DNA from 4 places in the Colwellia sp. BRX9-1 genome. Region 1 is predicted to be linked to each of the others. Evidence: predicted binding sites of a transcription regulator. Region 1 holds the regulator's gene; each other region holds the start of a gene.
The links. Region 1 encodes sigma-54, which starts transcription at its own class of promoters, with help from an activator protein. Its sites were predicted from a motif close to GTTGGCACGNNNNTNGNNT; they were not measured.

Region 1 (2,210 bases):
AATTATTCTACACTTAAAAGAACGTGGCATTGGTGTGTTGATCACTGATCACAATGTACGTGAAACTCTCGATGTATGTGAACATGCGTATATTGTTAGTCATGGTGAACTTATTGCAGAAGGTACTGCAGATCAAATTCTTGCAAATCAACACGTAAGAGATGTATACCTTGGTGAACAATTCACGCTATAGTAGTCAGTAAATGAATAGTATCTTCGTATGAAAAAAACGAAAATATCCCATTAAAAATAATAGGAAGTTAATGACCTAAATGCGCCCTACTCTACAACTCCGCATAGGACAACAATTAACCATGACGCCACAATTGCAGCAAGCAATCAAATTGCTGCAACTGTCTACGTTAGAGCTTCAACAAGAAATTCAGGAAGCCTTAGAAAGTAATCCATTATTAGAAATGGATGAGTCTTCAAATAATCCCGAAGATAAAAGTACTGACAACCTTGAAGAAGCTCACACTGCCGGTACTGGTGATGTTAAAGAAGCCCCTGCTTCTGATGGTAGCGAAGACGCTACGCCTACCATTGATGAAATCACCACCACTGAAGCCATGGACAAGAACGATATCCCTGAAGAATTAAACATGGATACCACTTGGGATGATAACTACACGGCCGGTGCAGCAAGTTCAAGCTCAGGCCCAGCTTCAGAAGATTATACTTACCAAGGCGAGACTCAAGACTCCATTCAAGATCATTTGCGCTGGCAAATGGAATTAAGCCCTTTTACCGAAACAGACCGCGCTATAGCGACAGCAATTATTGATGCTGTTGATGACGCCGGTTACTTAACGGTATCTAGTGAAGACATTTTAGAAAGTGTTGCCATTGAAGGAGTAGAGCTTGATGAAATTGAGGTGGTACTAAAACGTATTAACCTCTTTGATCCTGTCGGTGTCGCTGCTCGTTCTATTTCAGAATGTTTAATCATTCAACTTAATCAATTTGACCCCGCTACACCTTGGTTAGCAGAAAGTAAGTTAGTTTTGCGTGACCATATTAATCTGCTGGGTAGCCGAGACTATCGTACATTAATGCGTAAAACTCGACTGAAAGAAGAGCAACTGCGCGAAGTGGTGCGTCTTATTCAATCACTTGATCCTAGACCCGGCGATAGTGTGATGAAGAGTGACGATCAGTATGTTATTCCTGATGTGTCTGTTGAAAAGAAAAATGGCCGTTGGGTGGTCGAATTAAACCCTGATACTGCGCCAAAACTTTCGGTGAATCAGCAATATGCTTCGATGTCACGTTCGATGAAGTCGACAGCGGACACACAATTTATTCGCTCAAATTTACAAGAAGCTAAATGGTTTATTAAAAGCTTAGAAAGCCGTAATGATACCTTATTAAAAGTGTCAAACTGTATTGTACAACGTCAAATTGGCTTTTTTGAACATGGTAATGAAGCCATGCGTCCAATGGTTTTAAATGATATTGCCGAAGCTGTCGATATGCATGAATCAACCATTTCACGAGTGACGACACAAAAGTATATGCATACGCCACGTGGAATTTTCGAACTGAAGTTTTTCTTCTCAAGCCATGTTGGCACCGAAAGCGGTGGCGAATGTTCATCAACAGCTATTCGTGCATTAATCAAAAAATTTGTTGCTGCCGAAATCCCAGCAAAACCACTTAGTGATAGTAAAATGGCTGATTTATTAGCCGATCAAGGGATAAATGTAGCTCGACGTACCATAGCAAAATATCGAGAGTCACTTTCTATTCCACCTTCTAACCAACGAAAAAGTTTACTTTAACGAAAAGATGAGGAATTAAGCTTATGCAAATTAATCTTTCTGGCCACCATGTTGACATTACCGAAGCTTTACGAGAAAACGTCACGACTAAGATGGCAAAATTAAGCCGACATTTTGATCATATCAATAATGTTCATGTTGTTCTCACCGTTGAAAAATCAAATCAAATTGCTGAAGCGACTGTTCACGTTAGTGGCTCTGATTTACATGCAAAAGCTGAAAATGCTGACATGTATGCCTCTATTGATAGTCTTGTTGTTAAGCTTGACCGGCAAATATTGAAGTACAAAGGTAAAACGAATCAGCATTAATGCTGTTTATCGCCTGTTCACTCACCAAAGAATCTAAGTAGTATAATGAAGTTGCAAGATATCCTTACCCTTGATTGCACCCTGTGTGCGATTAAGGGTACAAGCAAAAAAAAACTCC
Region 2 (2,210 bases), on a different contig from region 1:
ATTTGTTTTGCAGCAGAACCTACTGCGGCTACACTTTTTGAACCACCAGAGCGGTCTTGGCGAATAGCAACTACCGAAGGCTCATTCAAAACGATGCCTTGGTCTTTTACATAAATAAGAGTGTTCGCCGTTCCTAAATCTATTGATAAATCATTAGAAAACATGCCGCGTAATTTTTTAAACATAAGATCTAAATATCCTAAAGTGTTATAAAAAGAGAATTAATCTCTTTTATTCTCAACAAAGCATTGAGTTAATCAATGAGCATTTTGTCAAGTTTGTTAATAATATATTATATGGGCTAATCATACCTGAGTGTTTCAAATTTGTGTTGTTTGAATGATAAAAAACATCACTTTTTTAGCATATTTTTAATGACTAAGCCAAAATTGAGGGAATTGTTAATCAATAATGTATTAAATCCCTCATTCTTGTTAAAAAGTCATAGTAACATTTTCTCGATTTGGACAAAATGTTACAATTGCACAATTACGTTTATCGGTTGTGTTACTTACTTTTGCGGTGCAGTTACACTTTCGCCAATCTTTAGTCTTGTATTCAACACCAATAGTTCCCTAATTATTACCATAAAATGACAAAAATATTTTTACACTCGCCGCGAATTAAAAATCAATCTTTTTGGATAACCTATTTAATAAATTTCAGCATTTTACCACGAGATTACCATGCTAATTAATCATATTTATCGGTGAATAAAATTTCATGATGACTAATGAATAAAGATGAATGTTCGGCTTAAAAGCCAACTGTTTTTTATCGGCACATCTTTTCAAATAAATTTAGCGAGCCTAATATAGGTCCTATATAATTATTTTAAGGCAATAAAAAGCCCCGTATTGACGAGGCTGTTTTTAATTTTATTTACTGCGTATTCAAATTATTTAATCGCGCGTTTTCTCAAAGATAAAGCGATTAACGCAATAGCAAAAATCATAATGGTTGATGGTTCAGGTACCGGTAATATTGGCCTGCTGGCAATATTACGTACATAAAACGTATCATTTTCTTCATAAACATAACCATCTGCACCTTTAATACCAACTTTAACAGTAAAGTCTCCAGTATCAACATGTACGAAGTGTGAATTCCAGTAGGCAACTGATTGAATTATTTCCCCATTGCGTTGAAAATCACCCAATGTAAGTTCAGTGAACAATTGCTTTATATCGTTATCAATAATAGCCATCCAACCAAGGTGTACTGTCGGGTCCTCAAATATATTATCTACCCATTCATCGGTAGTTGGGTCAATACCAGAAAAGTTAGTTGTACTAATCGGTGCAGCCCAAGTCCAATCATAACCTTTATAAGTAATATAAGTGTCATTAGCCAAATCAGTTTTAATATAGCCAGCAAAAGAAATACTAGAAAAGAGCAAAAGAAATGGCACAATTAATTTAAACGCAAATTTTATCATTATAAAACCTCAATTAATGAAAAACGACACAGTACAACACACATCAATTTGCATATTGCATGCCAACAAAAAATAAACGCTTAAAAACAACAGGATAAGCTATATATAAATTAATTAAAAAAGTAAACTGTAAAAAAAACTAACACTTTATCTACAACAGCACATAAAGCTTATTAATAAGTCTATAAACTACGAGCTTCTACTTCGATGATTCTTGAAGTGACTTCACCATCAATGTCACACTGCCCAACACTTGTAATAGTATAGTATCGAACACCATCGTGAAGAAAGTCATTACATTCGATTGGATTTATAATATAACAGCCTTGTAAGCCCGAGGTATTATCGATTGTCGGCGGTACATGGCTTACATCATTACATGCTTGCTCAGTGCTACTCATTAAACCAACAGGAAATAACTGTGCTAACTGCCACTGAACACCTGTTTGTGCTGCCGTATAAGCACGAGTTCCTAATACTTCAAACGTAACATTTTGTTGACTTGATGCTAAAATCTTAACTAAGGCTGCACCAAGAAGCGACATAACAACAATAATAAAAATAGCGATGACTAATGAGCTACCTTGATATTTTTTCAGACTTGTCCAGCTACAAAATGATGAAGATACTCGGTTTTGTTTATTATGGAACATTTGGCACCTGTATTTCGTTACTAAAAATTATATTTTCCAAATTTATAAAAAAATCTAACTTGATCAAAACCAAACCATTTCGTCGTAATGTGACGTCTACAACTCTAAAAGGTAATACA
Region 3 (2,210 bases), 310 kb from region 1:
AGGGAGTTGCACTTCAAAAAAACCTTCACCTTGGATCATTAGATCTAAAGCGTTATCGGTAGTTTGCATATCACCTTGGGTATGAATTTTTTGCGTAGCCACCACTTTTGTACCCGCGCCAAGCATTAAGCCTGAAGGCATCTCTGTATCTTGTGCAGAGCGACCACCTGGCTGATTAATCGTTTGATAGAGTAAATCTTCAAATACGGCACGACTTTTCTTAAAACCTATGGTACTGGCGTTAGCTAAATTATTAGAAATTACCGCAATATCTTTTGTTTGCGCATCTAACCCTGTTTTACTTATCCATAATGCTGGGTTCATAAATCACCTCAAAAATTATTTATTTAAATTAGAAAGCACGTAATAAAGATGCTGAACTTGCATCAACTTCTTCCGCTGTTTTCATGAGTTTTAATTGCATTTCAAACTGACGTTGCAAAGAAATCATCGCGGTCATCTCCCCAATAGGGTTTACGTTGCTTGCTTCAAGCATGCCATTTTCGACTTTGACATTGACGTCAGCATTCTCATTTAGTCCATCTTTTCGACGAAACAAGCCATCAGCACCTTTTGCTAACTCTTGCACCCTCGGGTTAACCATTTTTAGACGACCCACTTCTTCTTGAAGAGAACTCGGTGCTCCTTCAGGCTGAACCATGATGGTGCCATCTTTACTGATATGAATATTATTGACTGGTAGAGGTATAAATATCGGGCCAGTATCTCCTAAGACAAGCTCACCTTTAGAGGTTTCTAAAGCACCTTCTTCGTTGAGTCTAAATTGGCCATCACGTGTATAACCTTCAGTACCATTTTCAGCTTGAACAGCAAACCAACCCGGCCCTTGAATGGCAAGATCTAAATCTCGAGAAGTTTGCATCAAAGAACCACTGTCAAAGTTTTGGCTGGCATTTTCTGTCATGGCAAACACACGAGAAGGCAAGCCTTCGCCAAAAGCTTGCATTGAACGCGCCTGTGCTAAATCGGCTTTAAAACCCGTAGTCTTAGCGTTAGCAAGGTTGTTAGCATTAATGGCAAGCGAATGCATATTTTGTTTCGCACCGCTCATTGCGATATAAAGCATTTTGTCCATAACAGATCTCTAAAATTGTATCTTACAATGAGAAATGCAATAACAGTGCCAGAAGAAATAGAACAGGAAAAGGAAGATGAAAAAATAATCGTTTTATCGTCAACGAAAAGGAACCGACTGAGGTTTTGAAAGAAAGGTGGTTTGATAAAGACCATCCGCTGCTCGGGCATTGACACATAAAGAAGTATTAATGCGATGAAGACATGGATGCATAAGAATAGCTATGTTTCGCTCTACATCTATACCGTTCATCCTGAACAGAAAAAGAGATAAAACATTTTACGTTTTATCTCTTTTATTTATTATAGACTAGATTATTTTAAAGATTTATTTATCGAATCTGTAGAATAGTTTGGTTTAGCTGGTTATCAACTTCTAGTGCACGAGAGTTAGCCTGAAAATTTCGTTGTGCTGAAATTAAGTCGATTAATTCTGTGGTTAAGTTAACGTTTGATTGCTCTAATGCCGATGAATTAATAGTACCAAAAGTACCTGAACCCGCCTCACCAGCCAATGCTTCACCGGAACTAATACTTTCTTTCCATGAAGTATTACCAATTTGCGTTAAGCCCTGTTCATTGGCAAAGTTTACTAAAGCAATGCGTGATAATGGTTCTGAGGTACCATTACTGTAAGTCGCTCGAATTAAACCATCACTACCAATATCTATACCGGTTAATCGACCAACCGCTAAGCCATCTTGCTCAAGCGAAGTCACTTCAAAGTTTGAAGCAAACTGCGTAGGTTCATTTGGATTAGGGCCAAGAGGGTCTAGATTAAAATTAATTTTCACGGTTTGAGTTGGATCAGCACCATTGGCTAATATTGTCGCTCCAAGTGCCACGGTAATAGCACCACCGTCACCTGGCATAGGTAATTGTGCAACAAAATCACCTGAAGAATCAAAGTACATACGCATGCCAGTAACACCGCCACTTGCTGATAACGGACCTGAACTACCGCCACCTTGTGGATTTGTTATTGGCGTTCCTGGAGCTGCCGTTGGATCTGGATCTGTCTGTCCACCTGGATCAGCTAAATCTACCGGTATGCCATCAACGCCAGCAAACATCATCCACTCGTTAGCATCAGACGAAGGATTATCTTTAATAAA
Region 4 (2,210 bases), 230 kb from region 1:
TGCGGGAAGCTTGGGTGGGAGAACGCATTAAACACGTTAATGTCATGCGTGTATTATCCGCTAAAAAAGACAGCCAGTTTTTATACCATGTATGTGAATACATTAAAGGGCAAACCCTGGGTGAATGGTTACATGACAACCCTAAACCTAGCATTGCGCAGGTCCGCGATATAATGAAACAAGTGATCGGCGCATTACGATCATTTCAACGTTTAGATTTAGTTCACCGCGACTTAAAGCCCGACAATATTATGATCGATGAATATGGTCAAATTAAATTGATTGATTACGGCACCGTATTTGTCGCTTCACTTGATGAAAACCAAGAAACAATAAAAGAACAAGTACCACACGGTTCATTAAATTATATTGCACCTGAAACCTTATTGCATATGCAAGCTGATTATCAAAGTGACCTATTCTCATTGGGGGTTATTTGTTATGAAATGTTATCTGGTGAACTTCCTTACAAACCAATGCAACGTGCTGAAGTCACTATTAAAAATTATAACGATATGCAATATCGCAGCATTAAACAGTTTCGACCTGAGTTACCCTTGTGGTTAGATTTAAGCCTTCAAAAAGCAACGGCTGCAGACCCAAAACAGCGCTATAGAGCCTTTTCAGAATTTTTTAGTGATTTAAATAAACCGAGTTCATCTGCCGTTGAAGAATACAAAAACCAACCCTTGTTAAAGCGTGATCCTATCTTTTTTTGGCAATTAGTATCAACCTTATTGTTTATTGCCTTGATGGTATCTTTAGTTAATTAACCCTTTCCCCCTTTGCACTTACCGCTGATGATTATGGTGCACACCTCTGGTGCGTTGATGCCTTCACTGCAGTGCAAAATCGCTGTTACAACTCACACATAAATCACTATCTAATTGAATTTATTAAAAAAAACTACTTGGTTCGTTTATTGCTAATAACAAATCATTATCTAATTCTGCTATTACAGCAGTAATTTAAAGAAGTAGGGTTCCAAAAATGAGTACACAACCTCAGAAGATCGTCGTCGTTGGTAATGGCATGGTTGGCCATCACTTTGTTGATGAAATGGCGAAACATGCCGGCTATGAAATTACCGTTCTATCAGCTGAAGACCGTTTAGCTTATGACCGCGTTCACTTATCAGAGTACTTTTCTGGAAAAACTGCTGATGATTTAGCCATGACTACGCCAGCATATTACAACGAAATAGGCGTTAATTTTTTTACCAACGCGAAAGTCACTAATATTAATAAAGCTGCACAAACCGTGACGACTGAATCGGGTGACATTTTCGCTTACGATAAATTAGTTATGGCGACAGGATCATACCCCTTTGTTCCCCCTATTCCAGGTAAAGAACGTGACCATTGTTTGGTTTATCGTACTATTCAAGATTTAGAAGACATTCAAGCGTCAGCTAAAGCGGGTAAAGTTGGTGTGGTGGTTGGTGGGGGGTTATTAGGTTTAGAAGCCGCTAACGCCCTTAAAGAACTTGGCCTGCAGACACACGTTGTAGAGTTTGCCCCACAATTGATGGGCGTGCAATTAGACAAAGACGGCGGCGCTTTATTGCGTTCAATGATCGAAGGTATTGGTGTTCAGGTACATACACAAAAAGCCACCAATGAAATTGTCGACGGTGAAGAATGTGTTCACCGAATGAATTTTGCCGATGGAACACATTTAGAAACTGACGTCATCTTATTCTCAGCCGGTATTCGCCCCTATGATAATTTAGCACGTGAATTTGATTTAGCGGTTGGCGAGCGAGGCGGCATTGTGGTTGATAACAACTGTAAAACCTCTAACGAAAATATTTACGCTATTGGTGAGTGTGCTTTGTGGAATAACTTTATTTTTGGTTTAGTGGCGCCAGGCTACACTATGGCTAAAGTGGCTGCCGATAACATTATTGGCGGTGAACAGCAGTTCACTGGTGCAGATATGAGCACTAAATTAAAATTAATGGGTATGGATGTCGGATCGATCGGCGATGCTCATGGCCGTACTCAAGGTTGTAAAAGCTACGTCTATTCAAATCAACCTGACCAAATTTATAAAAAAATAGTGGTCAGTGCCAATGGTAAAGAATTAATAGGTGCGGTTTTAGTGGGTGATACCAGTGAATACGATACCTTATTGCAATACGCATTAAATGGTATTGAATTACCAGAAAATCCCGACGGTTTAATTTTACCTAGCTCAGGCGAAAAACC

Region 2: the regulator sigma-54 is predicted to act here: its motif matches at 1,487-1,505, upstream of H4J76_RS09470 (PEP-CTERM sorting domain-containing protein).
Region 3: the regulator sigma-54 is predicted to act here: its motif matches at 1,131-1,149, upstream of flgF (flagellar basal-body rod protein FlgF).
Region 4: the regulator sigma-54 is predicted to act here: its motif matches at 910-928, upstream of nirB (nitrite reductase large subunit NirB).

The regions. Positions count from the first base shown of each region.
Region 1 covers NZ_JACGVM010000001.1:175,539-177,748, reverse strand. The annotation lists gene lptB (LPS export ABC transporter ATP-binding protein) at 1-193, shown strand, start outside; gene H4J76_RS00850 (RNA polymerase factor sigma-54) at 273-1,781, shown strand; gene hpf (ribosome hibernation promoting factor) at 1,805-2,092, shown strand; gene ptsN (PTS IIA-like nitrogen regulatory protein PtsN) at 2,138-2,210, shown strand, end outside.
Region 2 covers NZ_JACGVM010000008.1:30,159-32,368, forward strand. The annotation lists gene H4J76_RS09465 (rod shape-determining protein) at 1-185, opposite strand, end outside; gene H4J76_RS09470 (PEP-CTERM sorting domain-containing protein) at 899-1,438, opposite strand; gene H4J76_RS09475 (pilus assembly PilX N-terminal domain-containing protein) at 1,621-2,091, opposite strand; gene H4J76_RS09480 (PilW family protein) at 2,081-2,210, opposite strand, start outside.
Region 3 covers NZ_JACGVM010000001.1:485,973-488,182, reverse strand. The annotation lists gene flgG (flagellar basal-body rod protein FlgG) at 1-324, opposite strand, end outside; gene flgF (flagellar basal-body rod protein FlgF) at 353-1,096, opposite strand; gene flgE (flagellar hook protein FlgE) at 1,428-2,210, opposite strand, start outside.
Region 4 covers NZ_JACGVM010000001.1:407,146-409,355, reverse strand. The annotation lists gene H4J76_RS01930 (bifunctional protein-serine/threonine kinase/phosphatase) at 1-773, shown strand, start outside; gene nirB (nitrite reductase large subunit NirB) at 991-2,210, shown strand, end outside.